3 regions of the Kocuria palustris genome follow, and region 1 is predicted to be linked to each of the others. Evidence: riboswitches for the same ligand, from Rfam matches in the RefSeq annotation. Region 1 holds a riboswitch; each other region holds the start of a gene.
The links. Region 1 has a riboswitch for S-adenosylmethionine ahead of JOE55_RS09335 (ABC transporter ATP-binding protein). Riboswitches for the same ligand answer to the same signal wherever they lie in the genome.

Region 1 (6,498 bases):
CCGGCGGCGCTGCCAACGGGCGGGCCCTGGCCTACCTGGCGCACAGCCTGCTGGGCGAGACCTTCGGGTCGGTCTACGACCTGTCGACGGTGCTGATCCTGTGGTTCGCGGGCGCCTCGGCGATGGCCGGTCTGCTCAACCTCATCCCGCGCTACCTGCCGCGCTACGGCATGGCGCCCGAGTGGACCCGCGCTCCGCGGCCGCTGGTGCTCACGATCCTGGCTGCCGCCCTGGTCGTCACGGCGGTCTTCCGCGCCGACGTGGATGCGCAGGGCGGGGCCTACGCGACCGGGGTGCTGGTACTGATGCTCTCGGCCTCCTTCGCCTCGACCCTGTCGGCCGGAAAGCGGGGGCACCGACGCGCCGCCCTGGGATTCGCGGCGATCACCGTGGTGATCGCCTACACGACCGCCGACAACATGATCAGCCGCCCCGATGGCCTCCACGTGGCCCTCGTGTTCATCGCGGCCCTGCTGGCGGCGTCGTTCGCCTCCCGGGTCTGGCGGGCCTCGGAGCTGCGGATCCGCAGCATCGATTTCGACGAGACCTCCCAGGACTGGCTGCGCAGCTGCCGCGGCCGCACGGTGCGGCTGATCGCGCACCGGCCGCGCACCCAGCTGGGCGCAGCAGGGGCCCAGGCCCAGCAGCTCCTGCTCAGCGACCCCGACCTGGCCGAAAAGCTGCGCGACGAGCGCGAATGGCATCGCCTTCCCTCGGCCGACGGCGTCCTGTTCGTGGAGGTGACCCTGCGCGATCCATCGGACTTCGAGGACCGGCTGCGCGTGAGCGCCCACGAGATCGACGGCCACCGCGTCCTGCGCGCCGAGGGCTCGTCGGTGCCCACCTGCCTGGCCGGCGTGGCCCTGGCCGTCCGGGACCGGACGGGGCAGCCGTCGCACCTCTACCTCGAGTGGTCCGACGGCTCACCGCTGGTGAACTCCCTGCGCTTCCTGCTCCTCGGTCGCGGTCAGACGGCGACGGCCGTGCACGAGGTCCTGCGCCGGGCTGTGCCGCGCAAGCAGGACCGCCCGTTCGTGCACGTGACGTGAGGCACCGCGCAGAGCCGCTGACACAACTCTCGGAACCTGAAATTTAAAATTCCGGACGCATGCTTCGGCCCTGCATCACTGCCATAGCAGGGAAGTCGTGGCGACACTCTTAAACTCTCAGAGGGGCGCGGTAAAATTTCGCGCATGCAGCCGATCGTCTTCCCCGATGTCCCGTTCGACCATGAGCTGGTCACAGACCTGATCCAGGTGGAGCGGGTCCGCGTGGACTTCCGCACGGAGCACTCCCTGGACCCGCTCACCCTGGAGCTTCGGGGGCTGTTCCAGCACCTGACCAGCATGATGTCCGCACGGATCGAGGGGAATCGGACCACCGTGGCCGAGGCGATCCAGGGCACCCGAACCGCTCGCGTCACTGGCCAGCGAGCAGACGACGCCATCCAGGAGATCCTCCAGCTCGAGGATGCAACGGATCACATCGACAAGCTGGCGCGCGAAGGTCGACTGCGTCTCAACCACCAGCTTGTTCGAGACCTCCATCATCTGGCAGTCGCAGATCTCCAGCGGGAGGGCGATCGGACGCCCGGCGCATACCGGAGGATCCCTGTCGCGATCTCAGGCGCTGAGCATCAGCCTCCCGGCCCGGAAGCCGTTCAAGCAGACATGGACCAGCTCCTGGACTTCGCGCAGTGCGAAGTGCCACCGCAGCAGCAACTCCTGCAGATCGCGCTGGTGCATCACAGGTTCGCCTGGATCCACCCCTTCAGCAATGGGAACGGGCGAGTCTCTCGTCTGCTCACCTACGCCATGCTGGTGAACCAGGGGTACACATCCTCCGCCAGTGCACGTCCCGTGAACCCCACCGCCGTCTTCGGAGCGGATCGGCAGTCGTACTACGAGCATCTCGCTCGCGCCGACAGCCTGGAGCCCGATGATCTCTTTGCCTGGTGCGCCTATGTCATCCACGGCCTGCGCGCTGATCTCAGCACCGTCGTCCAACTGGCCGACCTGGCATTCGTCGTGGACGGAATCATCGTGCCTGCGCTGAGAGCCGCGGTCTCCGCCGCGGTGATCACCTCAGAAGAGGCCGACATCATCGAATACGCCGCGCGCAGAGGGACCTGTCGCGCCGGCGACTTCTCGGAGGTGATCCCCGGAAGCTCTTCGACGCGCAGTCAGCGCCTGCGCAGACTCGTCAGCACCGGACACCTTCAGATCCTCTCGAATCCGCGGCGCTACGCCGTGGACCTGCGCCGGAGCCCGATCACGATCCACGTCGTACGCCGGCTGGACGAGCTCGGGATGCTCCCAGCGATCCTCCGCGATCATGACTGAGGCCCCTCCTTAGCGAAGGGCCCCTGATGGACATCCAGAAGATGCTCGCCAGGGGCCCTCTATCTGCCGGCCTGCTCAGCTCTGCGACAGATCCCGCGACGGGGTGTCCGCCGTGGACGGCCTGCCCACGTAGGCCCCGCGGTACTTGGCCGCCGGGTGGGTGTCGAGCACCTTGGTCTGCCCGGCGCCGTAGACGTTCTCGCGCAGGGTGGGCCCGTCGTAGTCCGTGCGGTAGCGGCCGCGCTTCTGCAGCTCCGGGACCACGTGCTCCACGAAGTCCTCGAACGAGCCCGGGGACACGTGGTAGGCCAGGTTGATCCCGTCCAGCCCGCCCTCGTCGATCCAGGTCTCGAGCTGATCGGCCACGGTCTGCGGCGAGCCCACGACCACATCGCCCATGCCGCCGATCGCGCAGTGGCGGGCGATCTCCTCGCGGGTCCACTGCTTGGCCCCGTCCTGCATGGTGAACGGAGTGAGGAAGGACTGGATGGCCTCGGTCTTGACGTAGTTCAGGACCTCGTCCTCCTGGAACTTGGACAGATCCAGCCCGGACCAGCCGCCGATGATGGCCTGCGAGGCCTCCAGGTTGGCATAGCTCTGGTACTCGCGGTACTTGGCCTGGGCCTTCTCGTCGGTCTCGTCGACCACGACGGAGAGCATCGCGTAGATCTTCACGTCGTTCCGATCGCGCCCCTCGGCCTCGACCTTGTCGCGGATCCGGTCGGTCATGTACCGGGTGAGGTCCGGGCGCAGGGCGCCGATGAACACGGCCTCTGCGTGCTTGCCGGCGAAGGCCTGACCGCGCGAGGACGCCCCGGCCTGGAAGATCAGCGGCGTGCGCTGCGGGCTGGGCTCGGTGAGCGCCGCACCCGGCACCGAGAAGTGCTTGCCCTGGTGCTGGATCGGGTGGACCTTGGCCGGATCGGCGTAGATCCCGCGCTCCACGTCCTTCACGACGGCGTCGTCCTCCCAGGAGCCCTCCCACAGCTTGTAGCAGACGTCGAGGAACTCCTCGGCGAGCTCGTAGCGCTCGTCGTGCTCGATCTGCGTGGGCAGACCCTGGTTCTCGGCGGCCGAGGGCAGGTAGGAGGTCACCACGTTGAAGCCCACGCGCCCGCGGGTCAGATGATCCAGCGTCGCGTACTTGCGGGCCAGCGTGTACGGCTGCTCGTAAGTGACCGCGCTGGTCACGCCGAAGCCGAGGTTCTGGGTCACCGCGGCCATGGCGGAGATCTGCATGAACGGATCGTTGACCGGGACCTGCGCGCCGTCGGCGATCGAGGGGGCGGCCGAGTTGCGGTAGATGTCGTAGATGCCAACCACATCGGCCAGGAACAGGGCGTCGAAGCGGCCCCGCTCGAGCACCTGGGCCAGGTGCGTCCAGTACTCGATCGTGTTGTACTCCGTGGCCCGCGAGCGCGGGTGGCGCCACAGCCCGAAGCTCTGGTGATCCACGCAGGTCATGTCGAAGGCGTTCAGGGAGATCCGCTTGGCCATAGAAGGCTGCTCCTGAGAAGTACAGACCCACGCCCCGTGCGCCGCTCATACCGCGGCCAACCTGCGGGTCCAGCGCGTGCGTGCGCCGTACTTGCCGCACGCGGTCTAGCGAGCGGCCCGATCCTCACCTGGGGCACCCCGCTACGGGAGAGGGTTGCCGTCCGGCCAGCCAGGGCTGTGGGCCGGAACTCTTGATCGTGTGAGCGTCATCACATGCACACCTGAGGCGACAGTGCGAAGCCCGTGCCGCGCGTTGCCCCGCTCGTCCTCCGATTTGCTGTCTCCCCGGACCAGGGCATTGAATGACCCCCGGTTCCCATCCGGAGCGGCCGAGAGACCTGGCTCGTCGACGCCGCAGCAACCAGTGCCGTCCATCCGCGGCACAAGGTGCTAATGCCAGGACCGATGGAGTGATGTGATGATCTCTGCACCCCCGTCCGCCCTGAGCACGGTCGATGCCGCCTCCCTGACCTTCGACCGGGTCGGCAAGTCCTTCCCGTCTTCCGGGGGCCGCCGGCGCGACGTCCTGGCCGATGTCAGCTTCGAGGTCCGCCCCGGGGAGATCGTCTCCGTGCTGGGCCCGTCGGGCTGCGGCAAGTCCACCCTGCTGCGCGCGGTGGCCGGTCTCGGCACCGCCACGGCCGGCCGGGTCCTGATCGACGACGCGCCCGTGCGCGGCCTGGACCCCCGCTGCGCGGTGGGCTTCCAGGAGCCGCGGCTGCTGCCGTGGCGCACCGTGGCCCGCAACGTGGCGCTCGGACTGCCGCGCGGCGTGCGCGGCCTCGAGGCCGAGCAGCGGGTGGCCCACCTGCTCGAGCTGGTCGGGCTGTCCAGGCATGCGGAGGATCGCCCGTCGGAGATCTCCGGAGGCATGGCGCAGCGGGCCTCGCTGGCTCGGGCGCTGGCGCGCAACCCGCAGGTGCTGCTGCTCGACGAGCCGTTCGGCGCGCTCGACGCACTGACGCGCCTGAAGATGCAGGACCTGCTGCTGGAGATCCACGCCGCCGATCCCACGACGGTCCTGCTGGTCACCCACGACGTCGAGGAGGCCCTGGTGCTCTCCGACCGCGTGGTCGTGCTCGGGACGCCGCCGGAGGGCGGGCCGGCGGGCATCCAGGAGATCCTCACGGTCGACTCGCCGCGCCCGCGCCATCGCGATGATCCCGAGCTGACGGGTGCCCGCAGGCACCTGCTCGGCCTGCTGGGCGTGGAGGCATGAGCGGGCTGACGCGTCGTCGCCTGCTGGGCCTGGCCGCCGTCGGGGCCGCCGCCGCGCCCCTGTCCGGGTGCGTCATGGAGGGCGAGGGCCCGGGCCGCGGCATGGCCGCCGGCTCGGACACCGAGATCTACCTGGACTACGCGACCTACAACCCGCTGTCGCTGATCATCCGCGAGAAGGGCTGGCTGGAGACCGTCGCCGCCGAGGGCGGCCAGGAGGTCCACTGGACGTTCTCGGCCGGGTCCAACAAGGCCAACGAGTTCCTGCGCGGCGGGGCGATCGACATCGGCTCGACCGCGGGCTCGGCCGCGCTGCTGGCGCGCACCAACCGCTCCCCCATCCGCGCGATCGACATCTGCTCCCAGCCGGAGTGGGCAGCACTCGTGCGCACCGCGGACTCGCCCCTGCGCTCGGTCGAGGATCTGCGCGGCAGGTCGGTGGCGGCCACCAAGGGCACGGATCCCTACTTCTTCCTGCTGCAGGCGCTATCAGCGGCGGATATGGGCTTCGACGAGACCACCGTGGTCAACCTCCAGCACGCCGACGGCCGCTCCGCCCTGACCAGCGGGCAGGTGGACGCCTGGTCCGGGCTCGACCCGATCATGGCCGGCGCCGAGCAGGACGGGGCGGTGCTGTTCCAGCGCGACCTGGCCTTCAACACCTATTGCTTCCTCAACGCCCGCGAGCTGTTCCTGGAGATCAACCCGCGCGGGGCCCAGATGGTCGTGGACGTCTACGCCCACGCCCGCGCCTGGGCGCTGGAGAACCCCCAGGAGGGCATCGCGATCCTGGCCGAGGCCTCCGAGATCGAGACGACGACGGCCGAGCGGGTCTGGGAGCGCACGCACCTTGACATCGACCCGGTCCCCGGCGACGACCAGCTCGAGGTCCTCGAGCGCATCGCCCCGATCCTCGTGGAGACCGGTGACGTCCCCGACCTGGAGACCGTCCAGAAGGCCATCGACACCATCCTCGACGCGCGGTTCGCGCAGGAGGCCAGCGCCCATCGCGCGGCCGAGATCATCGAAGGGCACAGCGCATGAGCGTCACGACCACCTCCGCACCAGCCTCCGAGGCTCCGGAGCCCGCGGGCTCCGACCGTCCCGGCTCCCAGCGTCCGGACTCGCAGCGCTCGGTCCGCACCCCCGCCCCGCGGGGCTCCATCCTGCGCAGCCCCTGGGCCCGGGTCGGCCTGGGCCTGCTGCTGCCGGTGGCACTGCTCGCGCTGTGGCAGCTGCTGTCCACGAACGGCACGTTCTCCCCGGTGCAGCTGCCGCGTCCCCTGGCGGTCCTGCAGGCCGGTGGCGAGCTGCTGGCCGACGGGGCGCTGTGGACCCACATCGGGATCTCGACCCAGCGCGTGGTCGTCGGATTCGTGATCGGCTCGCTGCTCGGGCTGGCCGTGGGCGCCCTGATCGGGCTCTCCCCCTGGGCCAGCGC
Region 2 (6,498 bases), 700 kb from region 1:
TCGTCGGTGCTGGGCACGCGCGGGGAGTGGATGTCCCATACGCCGGGGCCGAGCCCGCGCTCGAAGCCGACCGCGCGGACGTCGGCCAGCACCTCCATGCGCGAACGGGCCGCCTCGATGCTCGTGACATCGGCGTTCAGCGCGTCTACGCCGGCGATGACCTCGCCGAACTCCGAGTAGCACAGGTGCGTGTGGATCTGCGTGGCGTCGTCGACCGAGGAGGTCGCCCGGCGGAAGGACTCGACCGACCAGTCCAGGTAGGCGCTGCGATCGGCTCGGCGCAGGGGCAGCAGCTCGCGCAGGGCCGGCTCGTCGACCTGGATGATGCCGATCCCAGCGTCCTCGAGGTCGGCGATCTCATCGCGCAGGGCCAGGGCCACCTGATCGGCGGTCTCTGCCAGCGGCTGGTCGTCGCGCACGAACGACCAGGCCAGGATGGTGACCGGCCCGGTGAGCATGCCCTTGACCGGCTTGTCGGTCTGCTGCTGCGCCCAGGTGATCCACGGGACCGTGAAGGCCTCGCCGCGCAGCCCCTCGCCCTCGCGGGAGACGTCGCCCCACAGGATCGACGGACGCGTGGCTCGGGAGCCGTAGGACTGCACCCAGCCGTTGGCGGTCGTCGCGAAGCCGTCGAAGTGCTCGGCGAAGTACTGGACCATGTCGTTGCGCTCCGGCTCGCCGTGCACCAGCACGTCCAGGCCGAGCTCGTCCTGCAGGGCGATGACCCGGGAGATCTCCTCGCGCAGGAAGCCGTCGTAGGCGGCGTCGTCGATCCGTCCGGCGCGGTGATCGGCGCGGGCGCGGCGGACCTCCCCGGTCTGGGGGAAGGACCCGATCGTGGTGGTGGGCAGCACTGGAAGGCGGCCGCTGCCGAACGAGCGTTCCGCCTGGGCTGCGCGACGCTGCTCGGCGGTGCCGCGCTGCGAGTCGGCCTCGGTGAGGGAGGCAGTGCGGCCGCGGACCTCGTCGATGCGCACACCCGGGGCCGCAGCGCGGGTGCGGCGGGCCTCGTCGGCCTCCTGCAGCTCGGCGGCCACGGCCCCGCGGCCCTCGGCGAGCCCGCGTGCCAGGACGGCGACCTCGCGCACCTTCTCGTCGGCGAAGGCCAGCCAGGACCGGATCTCGGGGTCGAGCTCGGGCTCGGCCTCGAGGGTGTGCGGCACGTGGATCAGCGAGTTCGACGTGGCCACGGAGACCCGGGCGCCTGCGTCGCGGAAGCCCTCGAGCCGCTCGAGTGCGGCGGAGAGGTCGGTGCGCCAGACGTTGCGCCCGTTGACGACTCCGGCCACGAGCACCGGGGCGTCTGCCGAAGTGAACAGGCCGAGCTGGTCGTCGGTGAGACCGCCGCGGATGAGGTCCACGTGCACGGCCTCGGCACCCGAGCCGGTCAGCGCGCCGAGCAGCTCGCCCGCATCGCCGTAGGGGGAGGTGAGCAGCAGCTGGGGGCGCTCGTCGAGCCCGCCCAGGTATCCGGCCGCGCGCTCGATCGCCGCGCGCAGGTCCTGCTGAGAGAGGCGGGAGTGGTCCGCGACCAGGGCGGGCTCGTCGATCTGCACCCACTCGGCGCCGGCATCCTTGAGTGCTGCGAGGATCTCGCCGTAGACCGGCAGCAGCTCCTCGAGACGATCCAGGGGCTCGATGGGCTCGGCTGCGGTGCCGTCGTCCTTGGCCAGGGCCAGGAAGGTCACCGGGCCCACGAGCACGGGGCGCAGGCTCCGGCCCTGCTCGGAGGCCTCGGCCAGCTGCTCCAGCAGGCGGCCGGGCGCTGCGGCGAACTGCGTCTGCGCGCCGATCTCGGGCACCAGGTAGTGGTAGTTGGTGTCGAACCACTTGGTCATCTCGAGCGGCTGCCGGGCGTCGTCGCCGCGGGCCAGCACGAACTCCCCGGAGCGGTCCACGGTTCCGGTCTCGGTGCGCAGGTCGCCGAAGCGCGTCGGCACCGCGCCGACGGCGATCAGGGTGTCGAGCACGTGGTCGTAGAGCGCGTAGGAGCCGGGCACGGCCGAGGCCTGCGCCAGGCCCAGCCCCTCGAGGCGCTCGGCGGTGGAGGCACGCAGCTCGGCGGCGGAGGACTCGAGCTGCTCCAGGTCGCTGCGTCCGGCCCAGTGCGACTCGAGCGCGCGCTTGAGCTCGCGGTTCGGGCCGATGCGGGGATAGCCCAGGATCGTGGCGGTCGGGAAGGCGGCGGGCTGGGCGTCGTTCGAGATGGTCACTGCGGTCTCCTCATAGGTGCGGATGGGGCGCCCGTCGGCGGGCTGGGATGCGGGGATGAGTCCGGCGAGTCCGGCTGAAGGGGTGGGGCGGGGCAGATCGAGCTGCTCCAGGACGTCCAGGGCGGCCTCGTGCTGGTTGAACGTGTAGAGGTGCAGCCCGGGAGCCCCGGAATCCAAGGCAGCGCGTGCGCTGTGCACGGCAGAGCGGACGCCGATCCGGTGGCGCTCGGCGTCCGAGTCGGCCGTCTCGAGCTCGTGGGCCAGCAGCGGGTCCGGCTCCAGGCCGGCCAGGTCGCAGATGCGCAGGTACCGGCGCAGGCTCGTGACCGGCATGATCCCGGGGATGATCGGCAGCTCCACTCCGGCGCGACGAGCCCGGGACACGAAGGCGGCGTAGTCGTCGGCCTCGGGGTAGAGCTGAGTGATCGCGAAGTCGGCGCCGGCGCGCTGCTTGGCCAGCAGCACCTCGAGGTCCTGGTGCACGGAGGTCGACTCGGGGTGCTTGATCGGATAGGCGGCCACGCCGATCGAGACGTTGCCGGCGCACAGTTGGGCGGCTCGGCCGCGCTCGACCGAGCGGATCAGGTCCACCAGATGCCGGGCGAAGGGCAGCTCCTCAGGGCCGGGCTCGACGGCCGGATCCCGGTCCCCGCGCAGGGCCAGGACGCCGCGCACGCCCAGGTCCAGCAGCTCGTGGATCAGCTCGCGCAGCTGCGTCTCCGTGACTCCCGTGCACAGCACGTGGGCCAGGGGGCGCAGCGGGGTCTCGAAGATCAGGTGGGACAGCAGCGCCATGGACTGGACGCGGCGCTGCGGATCGACCGCCGCGGTGACCGACACGTAGTCCGGCACCGTGGGCGCCAGGGCCTCGATGGTCTGCAGGAGGGACTCGGTGCTGGCTGCGCTGCGCGGCGGGTAGAGCTCGTAGGACAGCGCGGGCACCGGCTTGCGGCGCGACGGCGCCCCCGTCTCCGGGGGACGATCCGAGCGCGGTGCTGCGGGATGGTGATCGGGCATTCCGTGTTCGCCTTTCCGTGGATGCCCGATGGAGGGCAGACCACGGGGTGCGCACGGAGGCCCGCGCCGCCGCTGAAGACGCGGCGGGGCACGGGTCCGGTGGACCACGGAAGTCTGAGAAGACGCTCCATCGGTCCTGGCGGGAGCACCGTTCCCCGCGAGATCCGCGGGGATGGTTGCTGCGACGTCGACGAGCCAGGTCTCTCGGTCACTCTGGATAGATAGCGAGATAGATACCACCCCAGGCGGCCCTGCTTGTCAACCCCCGAGATCTCCCACGGCCGCCAGGGAGGGGCGCGCGATAGGATCGCCCCGGACCGTCGCGCCCTCGGCCCGTGGCGCGCGATCCGCCATGGCCTCCACAAGGCGCGTGGCGCAGCATCCAGACCTCGTGCGGGCCCAGTCAGGAGAGCAGTCGCATGCCAGCCATCTCGATCGTCGGAGCCCAGTGGGGCGATGAGGGCAAGGGCAAGGCCACGGACATCTTCGGCGGCCGCGCGGACTACGTCGTGAAGCCGAACGGCGGCAACAACGCCGGGCACACCGTGGTGGTGGGCGGCGACAAGTTCGAGCTCAAGCTGCTGCCCGCAGGCATCCTCTCCCCGCGGGCCACCCCCGTGATCGGCAACGGCGTGGTGGTCAACCCGCAGGCGCTGTTCGAGGAGATCGACGGCCTCGAGGCCCGCGGCGCGGACACCTCCAAGCTGCGCATCTCGGCCAATGCGCACCTGGTGGCCCCGTACCACCAGACCCTCGACCAGGTCACCGAGCGGTTCCTGGGCAAGCGCGCGATCGGCACCACCGGTCGCGGCATCGGGCCGGCGTACATGGACAAGATCGGGCGCCTGGGCCTGCGCGCGCAGGACATCCTCGACGAGTCGATCCTGCGCCAGAAGATCGAGGGCGCCCTGCGGCAGAAGAACGAGCTGCTGCTCAAGGTCTACAACCGCCGCGCGTTCGAGACCGACGAGATCGTGGACTACTTCATGGGCTACGCCGAGCGCATGGCGCCCATGATCGTGGACTCCACGCGCCTGCTCAACGACGCCCTGGACCGCGACGAGACCGTCCTGCTCGAGGGCGGGCAGGCCACCTTCCTGGACGTCGATCACGGCACGTACCCGTTCGTGACCTCGTCGAACCCCACCACCGGCGGCGCCTGCGTGGGCGCGGGCATCGGGCCCACGCGCCTGACCCGCTCGATCGGCATCATCAAGGCGTACACGACCCGCGTGGGTGCCGGTCCGTTCCCCACCGAGCTGTTCGACGAGTCCGGGGAGCGGCTGCGCACCGTGGGCGGCGAGTTCGGCGTGAACACCGGGCGCCCGCGCCGCACCGGCTGGTACGACGCCGTGATGGCGCGTCACGCCTCGCGGATCAACGGCTTCACGGACTACTTCGTGACCAAGCTCGACGTCCTCACCGGGCTCGAGGAGATCCCGGTGTGCGTGGCCTACGACGTCGACGGCGTGCGCCACGACGAGATGCCCATGACGCAGACCGAGTTCCACCACGCCAAGCCGATCTACGAGACCTTCCCCGGCTGGTCGGAGGACATCTCGCAGGCCCAGACCCTCGAGGACCTGCCGGCCAATGCGCGCGACTACGTCCTGACCCTCGAGTCCATGTCCGGCACCCGGTTCTCCGCGATCGGCGTGGGCCCGGGCCGCGAGAACACGATCGAGCTGCGCGACCTGATCGACTGACGTCGCCTCGCCTGTGCGATGACAGGCGCTCGGGATGGTGACAGATCGGCACCCCATCAGCCCTGATGGGGTGCCGATCTGTCATCATCCGCTGCGTGACCGTCCCGCGCGCGGACCGGGCTCGCCCGCCGTGTCGGATAGCATCTGGCAGACCCCTGGGCGTGCTGCGCCTCATCGTGCATGCAGGCGCCCCTGATCGATGCCCGTCGCGGCGCCGTTCGATCCCCGACGTCGGAAGTGACTGACCGTGTCCACACAGAGCACCAGACTGGACCCCGCCTCGGCGCGGTCCGAGGGCGAGGGCCTGCGCCGCAGCCTCAAGACCCGGCACATGACCATGATCGCCATGGGCGGTGCGATCGGCACCGGGCTGTTCGTGGCCTCCGGCAACTCGATCGCCACGGCCGGGCCCGGCGGTGCGCTCGTGGCCTACATAGCGATCGGGCTCATGGTCTTCCTGCTCATGCAGTCCCTGGGCGAGATGTCCGCCTGGCGTCCTACCTCCGGATCTTTCGGCGACCACGCGGCGCGCTACGTCTCGCCGTCCTTCGGCTTCGCGATCGGCTGGAACTACTGGTTCAACTGGGCCATCACCCTGGCCGCGGAGCTCGTGGCGGCCGCACTGGTCATGCGCTACTGGCTCCCCGACGTCCCCGCCTGGGTCTGGTCGGCGCTGTTCCTGCTGATCGTCTTCGGGCTCAACGCCCTGTCCACGCGGGCCTACGGCGAGGGCGAGTTCTGGCTCTCGGCGATCAAGGTGGCCGCCGTCGTCGTCTTCCTGGTGCTGGGCGTGCTGATGGTGCTGGGCATCATGGGCGGCGACGCCCCCGGCTTCGGCAACTGGACCGACGGGCAGGCGCCGTTCGTGGGCGGGCCCATGTCGATCCTGGCGATCTTCATGGTCGCCGGCTTCGCGTTCCAGGGCACCGAGCTCGTGGGCGTGGCGGCCGGTGAGGCCGAGGACCCCGAGCGCACCGTGCCCAAGGCGATCCGCACCGTGTTCGTGCGCATCCTGCTGTTCTACGTGCTGGCGATCATCGTGATCGGCTTCCTGCTGCCGTACACGCACCCGAACCTGCTGGCCTCGGACATCGAGGACGTCGCGATCTCGCCGTTCACCCTGGTGCTGCAGAACGCGGGCGTGGCCTTCGCCGGCTCCGTCATGAACGCCGTGATCCTCACGGCCATCCTCTCGGCCGGCAACTCCGGGCTGTATGCCTCCACGCGCATGCTCTGGTCCATGGCCACCGACGGCAAGGCCCCGGCCTGGCTGGCCAAGGTCAACCGCCGCGGCGTGCCCATGCGGGCGCTGCTGGTGACCTCGTCCTTCGGCCTGCTGGCCTTCCTCACCACGTTCATCGGCGAGGGCGCGGCCTACACCTGGCTGCTCAACGCCTCGGCTCTGGCGGGCTTCATCGTGTGGGCGGGCATCGCCTGGACGCACTACTGCTTCCGCCGGGCCTTCAAGGCGCAGGGGCGGCCGCTGTCCGAGCTGCCGTTCCGCTCACGGTTCTTCCCCGCCGGCCCGATCGTCGCGCTGATCATGTGCCTGCTGGTCATCC
Region 3 (6,498 bases), 1.4 Mb from region 1:
GTCGAGCGCTGAGCCGACGCGTTCCGCAGCACCTGCAAGCGCCCCGTCCCTCGTCGAGAGGGGCGGGGCGCTTCGTCTCCTCCGGGCCAGGGGGCGTGCGCGGAAGGGGGGCGCGTCCAACGCGCTCCGGCAACGCTGGAGGCAGGTCGGCATACTGGAGCCATGTCCGAGATCTCCAGCGAACAGCGTCCCGCACCCGAGGCTCCCCTGTGGGCCGAGTCCCAGCGCCGCATCTGCATCCTGGGCTCGACCGGCTCCATCGGCACACAGGCGCTCGACGTCGTGCGCACCGCCGCGGCGTCGGCCGATCAGCAGGACCCATTCCGGGTGGTGGCCCTGGCGGCCGGCTCGTCGAACCTCGAGCTGCTCGCGGAGCAGGCCGTCGAGACCCGGGCCCCGCTCGTGGCGACGTCCGGCGATGTCCAGGACGCGGCGCTGCTCGAGCGCATGATCGCCTCGCGGGTCCTGGCGCTGGGGGAGGACTATTCCCCGCAGATCCTCGCGGGATCGAAGGCCGCCGTGCAGGCGGCGCGAGCGCCGGAGGCCGATCTCGTCCTCAACGGCATCACCGGCTCGATCGGGCTGGCCCCCACCCTTGCCGCCCTGGAGGCCGGCAAGCTGCTGGCCCTGGCCAACAAGGAGTCGCTGATCGCCGGCGGTGAGCTGGTGCGCCGGGCCGCGCAGGCCTCCCCGCACGACGACCCGCTGATCCCCGTGGACTCCGAGCACTCAGCCCTGGCCCAGGCGCTGCGCAGCGGCGCGTCGGCAGAGGTCGATCGGCTCGTGCTGACGGCCTCCGGCGGACCCTTCCGCGGGCGCTCGCGCGATTCCCTGCGGGACGTGCGCCCGCAGGACGCCCTGGCACATCCCACCTGGGACATGGGGCTGATGGTGACCACGAACTCCTCGACCATGGTCAACAAGGCCCTCGAGGTCCTCGAGGCCCACCTGCTCTTCGATATCCCCTTGGAGCGCATCGACGTGGTGGTGCACCCGCAGTCCGTCGTGCACTCGATGGTGCAGTTCGTGGACGGCTCCACCATGGCTCAGGCCTCCCCGCCGGACATGCGCCTGCCGATCGCGCTGGGCCTCGGCTGGCCGCATCGGGTCCCGGGCGCCGCCTCGCCGTGCGACTGGACTCAGGCGGCGACCTGGAGCTTCGAGCCGCTGGATGAGGAGGCCTTCCCAGCGGTGCGTCTGCTCAAGGAGGCGGCGGCTTCCGGGTCCACCGGCCCTGCCGTGTTCAACGCCGCGAACGAGCAGGCGGTCCTGGCCTTCCACGCCGGGCGCCTGGGCTTCCTGGAGATCGTCGAGCTCGTGGCCGAAGTCGTGCGGGAGCATGAGCCCATCGACGAGCTGAGCCTCGAATCGGTGCTGGCAGCCGAGGCCTGGGCTCGCTCCCGCGCTGATGAGCTGGTGAGGCAGAGGCGTCGATGAGCCGGCCTCCGGGACGCGGCCGACGTGCAGTCGGTGCCTGAGCCAGAGCCCGTGCCAGGCCTCGTGGGGGGCTCGCCCGCACCGGACTCAGATGCTAGGATCTGCGCCGGATGACGAGATCCGGCGCGAAGCTCTGGCTGGCCGGACGGCAACCCTCTCACCGTGGTGGGGTGCCCCAGATGACCATCCGGCTCCGGTTCCGCACCGCGGCAAGCACGGATTTGGGTTCGTGCGCAGCATCGATGCGCACGCCTGACGTTCAGCGCCGCCGGTCACCCCGATGGGATCGGACAGCTCGCTGAACGAAAGGCAACCCCTCCCATGCGCGCACACCGTCTCTCCGCCCTGGCCGTGACCACAGTCCTCGGCCTGACCCTCGCCGGCTGCGGCGGCGGCGACTCCGATGAGGCCCCCTACGACGACGGGGTCATCAAGATCGGCGTCGTCGGCACCACCCCCGTGAACGAGGCCCTCGTGGAGAAGGCCGAGGAGGAGGGCATCACCGTCGAGCTGGTCGAGCTCTCCGAGTACAGCCAGGTCAACCCGGCGACCGTCTCCGGCGACGTCGACATGAACTGGTTCCAGCACATCGCGTACCTGGCGGACTACAACAACAGCTCCGGGGAGACCATCACCCCGATCGCCTCGACCTCGATCTACCCGCTGGGCCTGTACTCCAACAAGTACGAGTCGCTCGAGGACATCCAGGACGGCGACGAGATCGCCATCCCCAACGACTCGATCAACCAGTCGCGCGCGCTGCTGCTGCTGCAGGCCAACGGCCTGGTCGAGTTCACCTCGGACACCACCGCCCCGACCGAGTCGGACATCGACACCGAGGCCTCGAAGGTCTCCGTCACCCCGGTCTCGGCCGAGCAGACCGTGCTGTCCCTGGACTCCGTGGCTGGCTCCGTCATCAACAACGACTTCCTGGCCCGCGGCGACATCGATCCCGATTCGGCCCTGGCCTCCGACGGCGCCGAGAACGAGAACGCCCGTCCGTACGTGAACCTGTTTGCCACCACCGAGGCCAACAAGGACGACGAGACCCTCCACAAGGTCGCCGATCTCTTCCACACCCCGGAGGTCGAGGAGGCCGAGAAGGAGGACAGCAAGGGCACCGCGGTGACCATGGACCTCTCGCAGGAGGAGCTGGAGCAGGTCCTCTCCGATTACGAGGAGGACCTCCAGAAGTGACCCCGGCCGAGCAGTTCCACCCCGACAGCGAGCCGGTGGCCGACGCCGCTGACACGCAGCGGCGTCGGCCCGGGCCCGAGACCGAGGCGATCGTGCGCTTCGACGGCGTCACCAAGTCCTTCACCACGGGCAAGGGCAGGACCAAGCGGGACGTGACCGCAGTCGACGATGTCACCCTCGACATCCGCCGAGGCGAGATCTTCGGCGTGATCGGCTACTCGGGTGCCGGCAAATCCACGCTCGTGCGCCTGATCAACGGCCTGGAGCCGGTGACCTCCGGCGTCGTCGAGGTCGACGGCCGCCGGGTCGACGGCCGCACCGAGAATCAGCTGGCCCCGATCCGTCGCGACATCGGCATGATCTTCCAGCAGTTCAACCTGTTCACGTCGCGCTCCGTGGCCGGCAACGTCGAGTACCCGCTGAAGCAGGCGGGCTGGTCGGCGGCCGATCGCAGGGCGCGCGTGAAGGAGCTGCTCGAGTTCGTCGGGCTCTCCGAGCGGGCGGGCAACTACCCCGAGCAGCTCTCGGGCGGGCAGAAGCAGCGCGTGGGCATCGCCCGGGCGCTGGCTGCCAACCCCAAGATCCTGCTGGCCGACGAGTCCACCTCCGCACTGGACCCGGAGACCACCCAGGAGGTGCTGGCGCTGCTGCGCCGGGCCAACCGGGAGTTCGGGATCACGGTCGTGCTGATCACCCACGAGATGGACGTGGTGCGCTCGATCGCCGATCGCGTCGCGGTCATGGACAGCGGACGCGTGGTCGAGATGGGCCCCACGGCCCAGATCTTCTCGGCCGGGCAGTCGCCCACGACCCGTCGCTTCGTCTCCACCGTCGTCCACGCCGAGCCGGACGCCGAGGAGCTCGCGCACCTGCGCGCGCGCCACGACGGCCGCCTGGTGGTCATGGAGATCCGCGAGGGCGTCGATGTCGGCACGGTGCTCAGCCGCGCCGCCGCTGAGCGCGGCGTGGGCTTCAGGATCGTGTTCGGCGGGGTGTCGGTGCTGCAAGAGCAGTCCTTCGGCTCCCTGACCGTCGAGCTGCTGGGCGAGCCGCAGGCCGTGGAGGACACGATCGCCCGGCTTGCAGAGGCCACGACCGTGAAGGAGGTGTCGGCATGACCAACTGGTCCGTTCTCGGCCCTCAGCTGCTGACGTCCATCGGCGAGACCCTCTACATGGTCGTGGTGACCATGATCATCGCGGGGTTCCTGGGCCTGGTCTTCGGCGTCGCGCTGTACGTCACGCGTCCGGGCGGCATCTATGCGAACCGCCCGCTGAACACCGCGATCAACCTGATCGTGAACTTCGTGCGGCCGATCCCGTTCATCATCCTGCTGGCGGCCCTCGGCCCGCTGACGGAGACGGTGATCGGGACCAGGCTCGGGCAGAACGCCGCGATCTTCGCCATGACGATCGCCGCCCTGTTCGCGGTCGCGCGCATCGTCGAGCAGAACCTCATGTCGGTGGATCCCGGTGTGATCGAGGCGGCTCGCTCCATGGGCGTCTCGCGGTTCCGGATCATCACCACGGTGATCCTGCCGGAGGCCCTGGGCCCTCTGGTGCTCGGCTACACGTTCCTGGTCATCGGTGTGACCGACATGTCCGCCATGGCCGGTGCCATCGGCGCTGGCGGTCTGGGCGACTTCGCGCTGCGGCTGGGCTACCAGCGCTTCAACGACGAGGTCACCTGGGCTGCGGTCGCGGTCATCATCGTCCTGGTGCAGACCGTGCAGTTCGTCGGCAACGCCATGGCGCGCAGGATCATGCGCCGCTGACCCGTCAGCGGCACCGCCTCACGGGCGTGGGCCCGGCTTCCTCCAGGGGAGCCGGACCCGCGCCCGTCGTCGTGATCCTCATCCTTCCCCGGGCCCCGTCCTGAGGGACCACGACGACGGGCGAAGCCCACGGAAGCCCAAGGGCGAGGCAACCGCTGTGCCGTCCTGCCGGTGTGGTGGGATATGCGCGTGACCGTCCTGATCTTCGTCCTCGGCGTCCTGCTGGCAGCCCTGGCCCTCATCGCCTCGATCGCCCTGCACGAGGTGGGACACCTGCTGCCCGCCAAGCTGTTCCGGGTGCGGGTGATGCAGTACATGGTGGGCTTCGGGCCCACGCTGTTCTCGCGGGTGCGCGGGGAGACGGAGTACGGGATCAAGGCCGTCCCCCTGGGCGGCTACGTGGCCATGGTCGGCATGTATCCGCCGGTGGCCGGCCACCGAGCCGGCGTGGACTCCACCGGGGTCATGCAGCAGATGACGTCGCAGACCCGACCCGTGGCAGCGGCCCAGCTGCTGCCGGGGGACGAGGACCGGGCCTTCTATCGCCTGCCGGTGTGGAAGCGCATCGTGATCATGCTCGGCGGGCCGATCATGAACCTGCTGATCGCGATCGTGTGCATCACGGTGCTCGTCACGGGCTTCGGCTCCCAGCAGCCCACCACCACGCTGGCCACGGTGAGCCGCTGCGTGCAGGCCGTGGACCCGGCCGCCGCCTCCCAGTCCGCACCGGCCTCCGAGGGGGAGTGCGCGCAGGACGACCCCGCGGCTCCGGCGCACGCGGCGGGGCTGCGCCCCGGAGATGTCGTCGTGTCCCTGGGCGGCAGCCGGGTCGAGTCCTGGGACGAGCTCACCGAGATCGTCCGGGAGGGGGCCGGCCAGCCGATCGAGGTCGTCTACGACCGCGACGGCGAGCGCGCTTCGACCACGATCACTCCGGTGGAGACCTCGCGTCCGGCCGTCGACTCCACCGGTGCCCCGATCGTGGAGGACGGGCGCTACGTCATGCAGGACGTGGGATTCATCGGTGCCTCATCGCTCACCGAGCTGACCCCGCAGCCGATCAGCGCGGTGCCGGGGGAGGTGCTGAACGGTCTGGAGCGCGTGGCCGGCGGGCTCATCCGGCTGCCGGTCAACGTGTGGAACGTGGCCGTGTCGACCTTCACGGACGCCCCGCGCGACCCGGAGGGGCCCATGTCCGTCGTGGGCGTGGGGCGGATCTCCGGTGAGGTCGCCAGCACGGATCAGCTCGAGCTGCGGGAGAAGACCGCCACCCTGGTGGGGCTGGTGGGGTCGGTGAACCTGGCCCTGTTCGCCTTCAACCTCATCCCGCTGCTGCCCTTGGACGGCGGGCACATCGCCGGTGCGCTGTGGGAGCGGATCCGCCGCACCGCCGCGCGCGTGCTGGGCCGCAGGGACCCCGGGCCGTTCGATCCGCTGCGGCTGCTGCCGATGACCTACGCCGTCTCGCTGGCCATGCTCGGGATGACCGCGGTGCTGGTGCTGGCAGATTTGATTGAGCCGGTGCAGCTGCTCTGAGGCGCCGCAGTCAGGCATGAGCCGTGGCTCACTCCGCGGACGAACCGGGTTGACCACTGGGGCACAATGGAGGCCGATCCATCCTCGACGCAATCAGGAGCCAACTGTGAGTCCGGTCAGCCTGGGCATGCCCGCCGCACCCCTTCCCGTCCTCTCGCCTCGCCGCAAGACCCGGCAGATCCGCGTGGGCTCGGTGGGTGTGGGCTCGGACTCCCCGGTGAGCGTGCAGTCCATGACCACCACGCCCACCACCGACATCAACGGCACGCTGCAGCAGATCGCCGAGCTCAACGCCGCCGGCTGTGACATCGTGCGCGTGGCCTGCCCTTCCCAGGACGACGCCGACGCGCTGCCGATCATCGCCATGAAGTCCCCGATCCCGGTGATCGCGGACATCCACTTCCAGCCCAAGTACGTCTTCGCCGCGATCGACGCAGGCTGCGCCGGAGTGCGTGTGAATCCGGGCAACATCCGCAAGTTCGACGACCAGGTCGGCGAGATCGCCCGTGCGGCCAAGGACGCCGGCGTCTCGATCCGCATCGGCGTGAACGCGG

Region 2: another riboswitch for S-adenosylmethionine. It lies ahead of metE (5-methyltetrahydropteroyltriglutamate--homocysteine S-methyltransferase); the one in region 1 lies ahead of JOE55_RS09335 (ABC transporter ATP-binding protein).
Region 3: another riboswitch for S-adenosylmethionine. It lies ahead of JOE55_RS03120 (MetQ/NlpA family ABC transporter substrate-binding protein); the one in region 1 lies ahead of JOE55_RS09335 (ABC transporter ATP-binding protein).

The regions. Positions count from the first base shown of each region.
Region 1 is NZ_JAFBCR010000001.1:2,094,454-2,100,951, reverse strand. Features, by position in the region: gene JOE55_RS09350 (APC family permease) at 1-1,049, shown strand, start outside; gene JOE55_RS09345 (Fic family protein) at 1,383-2,342, shown strand; gene JOE55_RS09340 (LLM class flavin-dependent oxidoreductase) at 2,418-3,839, opposite strand; SAM riboswitch class IV at 3,922-4,036, opposite strand; SAM riboswitch class I at 4,153-4,259, shown strand; gene JOE55_RS09335 (ABC transporter ATP-binding protein) at 4,258-5,058, shown strand; gene JOE55_RS09330 (aliphatic sulfonate ABC transporter substrate-binding protein) at 5,055-6,101, shown strand; gene JOE55_RS09325 (ABC transporter permease) at 6,098-6,498, shown strand, end outside.
Region 2 is NZ_JAFBCR010000001.1:1,398,881-1,405,378, reverse strand. Features, by position in the region: gene metE (5-methyltetrahydropteroyltriglutamate--homocysteine S-methyltransferase) at 1-3,230, opposite strand, end outside; SAM riboswitch class I at 3,355-3,454, opposite strand; gene JOE55_RS06155 (adenylosuccinate synthase) at 3,650-4,936, shown strand; gene JOE55_RS06150 (amino acid permease) at 5,268-6,498, shown strand, end outside.
Region 3 is NZ_JAFBCR010000001.1:727,856-734,353, reverse strand. Features, by position in the region: gene JOE55_RS03130 (GlsB/YeaQ/YmgE family stress response membrane protein) at 1-12, shown strand, start outside; gene dxr (1-deoxy-D-xylulose-5-phosphate reductoisomerase) at 163-1,437, shown strand; SAM riboswitch class IV at 1,547-1,659, shown strand; gene JOE55_RS03120 (MetQ/NlpA family ABC transporter substrate-binding protein) at 1,759-2,634, shown strand; gene JOE55_RS03115 (ATP-binding cassette domain-containing protein) at 2,670-3,752, shown strand; gene JOE55_RS03110 (methionine ABC transporter permease) at 3,749-4,408, shown strand; gene JOE55_RS03105 (M50 family metallopeptidase) at 4,598-5,944, shown strand; gene ispG (flavodoxin-dependent (E)-4-hydroxy-3-methylbut-2-enyl-diphosphate synthase) at 6,051-6,498, shown strand, end outside.